Regions from separate parts of the Corynebacterium durum genome, predicted to be linked through region 2. Evidence: riboswitches for the same ligand, from Rfam matches in the RefSeq annotation. Region 2 holds a riboswitch; the other holds the start of a gene.
What was found. Region 2 has a riboswitch for cobalamin ahead of CDUR_RS10865 (energy-coupling factor ABC transporter permease). Riboswitches for the same ligand answer to the same signal wherever they lie in the genome.

Region 1: another riboswitch for cobalamin. It lies ahead of CDUR_RS05305 (FecCD family ABC transporter permease); the one in region 2 lies ahead of CDUR_RS10865 (energy-coupling factor ABC transporter permease).

What each region holds. Positions count from the first base shown of each region.
Region 1 covers NZ_CP047200.1:1,116,592-1,118,788, forward strand. The annotation lists gene CDUR_RS05295 (TIGR03086 family metal-binding protein) at 1-230, shown strand, start outside; gene CDUR_RS05300 (hypothetical protein) at 258-797, shown strand; cobalamin riboswitch at 866-1,046, shown strand; gene CDUR_RS05305 (FecCD family ABC transporter permease) at 1,092-2,129, shown strand; gene CDUR_RS05310 (ABC transporter ATP-binding protein) at 2,129-2,197, shown strand, end outside.
Region 2 covers NZ_CP047200.1:2,341,604-2,343,800, reverse strand. The annotation lists gene cysK (cysteine synthase A) at 1-705, opposite strand, end outside; cobalamin riboswitch at 834-1,027, shown strand; gene CDUR_RS10865 (energy-coupling factor ABC transporter permease) at 1,076-1,774, shown strand; gene CDUR_RS10860 (energy-coupling factor ABC transporter substrate-binding protein) at 1,771-2,100, shown strand; gene cbiQ (cobalt ECF transporter T component CbiQ) at 2,100-2,197, shown strand, end outside.

The sequences.
Region 1 (2,197 bases), 1.2 Mb from region 2:
TTGGCCTATACCTGTTCGAAATGGTCTGTCACGGCTACGACCTTGCCTACGCTACGGGCCAGCCCCTCGAAGGCCCAGAGGCTGTGGCGCAAGCCGCACTCGAAGCAGCCATCGAAATCGTCTCAAACTATCCCCGTGAGGAGACACCTTATGACCCAGAAACTCGTGCCCCCGAAAATGCGGGTCCCACTGTTGCATTAGCTGCATTTCTGGGAAGAGACGTTTCTTAACCTACAAATGCTGCTAACGTAGTGAATATGCTAAGCGTATTGCTGTTGGATAGCGTTGACTGGTCTCGGCAAATCCATATGTATGGAAAGGCAACGGACACGCCAACGCATCTGCGGGCGCTTTTAGGAAACGACACCGAAGCAATACACAAAGCACTACAGCACCTCGATAGCGCACCGCTGCATCAAGGAACCGTCGCGCCTGCGGCGGTGACCTGCGCACAGTTCATTGTCACCGCGCTCAATGAAAAGGCGATATCACAGCAATGTGCTATCAATGGGGTGCTGGAATGGTTGGGGGAGCTGGGATCATCTATAGACTATGACGTCCCTGAAGAAAAGCCACGGGTGGATAACACGCTGCTTGAAGAACTTTTTCAGATGAACGATGACGAGATGGAAGAGTTTTTCGACTTTCTTGACGATAACGGCATGGAACTCATGGACAGCCTTTATGTTCAATCTCTTCAAGAACTTCATGCCTACGCGCCCAATGTCGTGGATACTTTGACCCGATTTGGTGCCACTCAGGAGGCGCGCGCCGGATGGGAAAAATACGCGCATTAACGGTCAGCAGTCGCAGTTGTGGCGTGGTAGGTATTTTACCTGTTGCTGTCTGCTAGGTTACACTCTAGCTAATAGGACAGTGAGTCGGCCAAGGGAATCTGGTGTGAATCCAGAACTGGCGCGCAGCGGTCAGGAGAGTACCGCCCGCAGGTAGAGATTAAGACCACTGGCGTGGATCGCGCTGGGAAGGTTTCTGTGGGATGGAATGATCCTCCGAGTCCGAAAACCTGTCGACTCAGCGGTTATCCTCCCGCGCTTCGCGTCCAAGCAGCGGGACTGGCAAGAAGTGCGTACATGGTAAAGAAGTTAGCTGCGCCCACATTGTGTGTGGTGCTGATGGCGCTGACAGCTGTGAGCTTTGTGGCGTCACTTACCTTCGGCTCGGTGGACTACAACAATGCTCAAGTGTGGGAGGTCGTTCAGGCTCACCTTCAAAGTGGCAAGGGGCCTAACCAGGCCGTGGATTCGATTGTGTGGGAGCTGCGTGCCCCGCGTGGTGTGTTGGCGTTGATTGTCGGTGCGGGCCTGTCGCTGGCGGGCGTCGCTATGCAAACCCTGGTACGGAACCCGCTGGCTGATCCGTATTTGCTAGGGGTGTCGTCCGGTGCGAGCGTGGGAGCCACCGCCGTCTTGACGTTTGGCCTTTTCAGCAGCCTTGGATTGTATGCCCTTTCGGGTGGTGCGCTTATCGGCGCGCTGGTCGCCACTGCCACCGTATACGCCATCACCATGGCGCAGGGTGGGCTGACCCCGTTGCGCCTGATCCTGTCGGGTGTGGTGCTGTCCTCGGCGTTTTCGGCGATGGCGAGTTTTTTGGTGTTCAAAGGTCCAGATGCGCGTGCGGCCCAGGGCGTGATGTTTTGGATGCTGGGTTCCGTGGCTGGCGGGCAGTGGAATAAGCTGCTGCTCCCAGCCGTCGTGGTAGCCATTGCTCTTGTAGTTCTTGTTGCGCTGAGTCGCCCGATGGATGCGCTGGCTGCGGGGCCGGATACTGCCGCTGCGCTGGGTGTTCGCGTGGGGTTGCTACGGCAGGTGCTGTTTTTCATTCAGGCGCTGCTGGTGGGGGCGATGGTGGCCATTGCGGGTGGTATTGGTTTTGTGGGCTTGGTGATTCCGCATCTTGCGCGAATGATGGTGGGGTCACTACACCTGCGACTACTGCCGATCGCCGCTGTGCTCGGCGCATTGTTTGTGCTGTGGGTGGACGTGATCGCGCGTATTTCGGCACCGCCGCAAGAAATTCCACTGGGTGTGGTCACAGGTGTGCTGGGTGCGCCGCTGTTTCTGCTGCTCATGGGGCGTAACCGCTACCGGTTTGGGGGTCAGAATTAATGTTTGTTGTTGATTCCGTAGCTGCGGGCATCGGCAAAAAGACGCTGCTCCGTGGAGTTTCCTTCACC
Region 2 (2,197 bases):
GCGGTCCAGGATGTCGGGGATGAAGTTGGCGCCGAGACCCTGAATCTTATGGGGGCCAGCCTTGCCGGTGGTGAGCAGGGCGGATGCTTCTGGTTCCACACCGTAGATTTCCACTGAAGGCTTGCGCTCTTTCAGCACGTTGCCCACACCGGTGACGGTACCGCCAGTACCAAAGCCTGCAATGAAGATGTCCACTGCGCCGTCTGTGTCCTTCCAGATTTCTTCGGCGGTGGTGGCACGGTGCACTGCGGGGTTGGCGGGATTGGAGAACTGCCGGGCAAGGATGGCACCTTCGGTTTCGGCGACAATCTCGTTGGCTTTGTCCACAGCACCCTGCATGCCTGCGGAACCAGGAGTCAGCACGATTTCTGCACCGTAGGCGCGGAGCGTGACACGGCGTTCGAGTGACATGGTTTCCGGCATGGTGAGCACCACCTTGTAGCCGCGTGCAGCACCGACGAGGGCAAGCGCGATGCCGGTGTTACCGGAGGTTGCCTCCACGATGGTTCCGCCGGGCTTGAGGGTGCCGTCGGCTTCTGCGGCTTCGATAATGGCGCGGCCGATACGGTCTTTCACGCTGTTGGCGGGGTTAAAGAACTCCAGCTTTACCAGCACCTCGCCGGGCAGGCCGTCTGTGAGGCGGTTGAGGCGGACTAGCGGGGTGTTGCCAATGGTTTCGGTGATGTCCTGGTAGATGTGACCCACGTGGTTCTCCTTTGTTAGTTTCAGGGTTACAGGAGATACTCTATACCAAACATAGACAGAACTCTAGACAAAGTTGTCTAAAATGTGTCTGGGTCGGGGAAATGATACGGCTATTCAGGCCAGGGTGATAATGTTGCAAGTGCCGCAGTGAACGGGAATGCTGGTGAGAATCCAGCAGCGGCCCTCGCCACTGTATGTTCATGTAACTTCATAAACCCCAGCCTGCATGCCACTGTCACCTGACGCACCGATGGGAAGGCGTGCAGTACCCCCAGGGGAAAGTGAGCAAAGCCAGGAGACCGGCTGCGGTGAGTCACAACCAGGAGGTCCGCGAGGTGACGGACCCGACTACAGAAAGAGGCAAACTCTCATGCATATTGCAGAAGGTTTCCTTCCTGTTGCCCATTGCATTGCGTGGGGCGCGGCATCGATGCCGTTCGTGGCGCACGGAGCCTACGCGGTGCGGAAGCAATTGAAAGAAAATCCGGAAACTGGCCTGTTGCTCGGCGCGGCAGGTGCATTTACGTTCGTGCTCAGTGCCATCAAGATCCCGTCCGTGACCGGATCGTCATCGCATCCCACAGGAACCGGCCTGGGAGCTGTGCTGTTCAAACCACCAGTGATGGCCTTCATGGGTAGCATTGTGCTGCTCTTCCAGGCACTTCTTCTCGCGCATGGTGGTATCACCACCTTAGGGGCCAATATCTTCTCTATGGCCATCGTTGGCCCATGGGTCGGCTTCGGGGTGTGGACGGCGTTGCGGAAGATGGGGGCATCGTCAAGCATCAGCATCTTCTTCGCAGCGTTTTTCGCTGACCTGTCCACGTACGTGGTTACGGCCCTGCAGCTGGCCGCCGCGCACCACGGCGCAGGATTCGGTAACGCGGTGGCTACCTTCCTTGCGTTGTATGCCCCGACGCAGGTGCCGCTGGCGATTGTGGAAGGCATTCTCACTGTCCTGATCTTCCGCAGCCTCACGACCATTGCCCCGAAGGAGCTGCGGTCGCTGGGCATCCTGCGCAGACGCTCCAACACTGAGGAAGCCCCACTGGAAGGAGCACGAGCATGAAAAAGTCAACCACACTGACGTGGGTGCTGATCGGTCTGGCCATCATCATCGCAGCCTTCCCCATGTTCTTTAACCTCGGTGATCCGAACTCTGAAGAACAATTCGGTGGTACAGACAGCTCTGCCGAATCCGTTGTCCAAGAGCAAAACCCAGACTACAAGCCGTGGTTCTCACCACTGGTTGGCGAACTGCCACCCGAAGTAGAGTCCGGCCTCTTCGCCTTGCAAGCAGCACTCGGCGCAGGCTTTTTGGGGTATGCGTTGGGAACCTACCGAGGTCGGAATAAAGCCCTTCGCGACTCCGAAAAAGGCTCTGAACAGGGCTAATGAACGCCCTGGAACGCGCGGCGGCAACGAGCCGATGGGCAACTCATAACGTTGGTGAGAAGGCACTGTTGCTCATTGGCCTGCTCTTTTGCGCCAT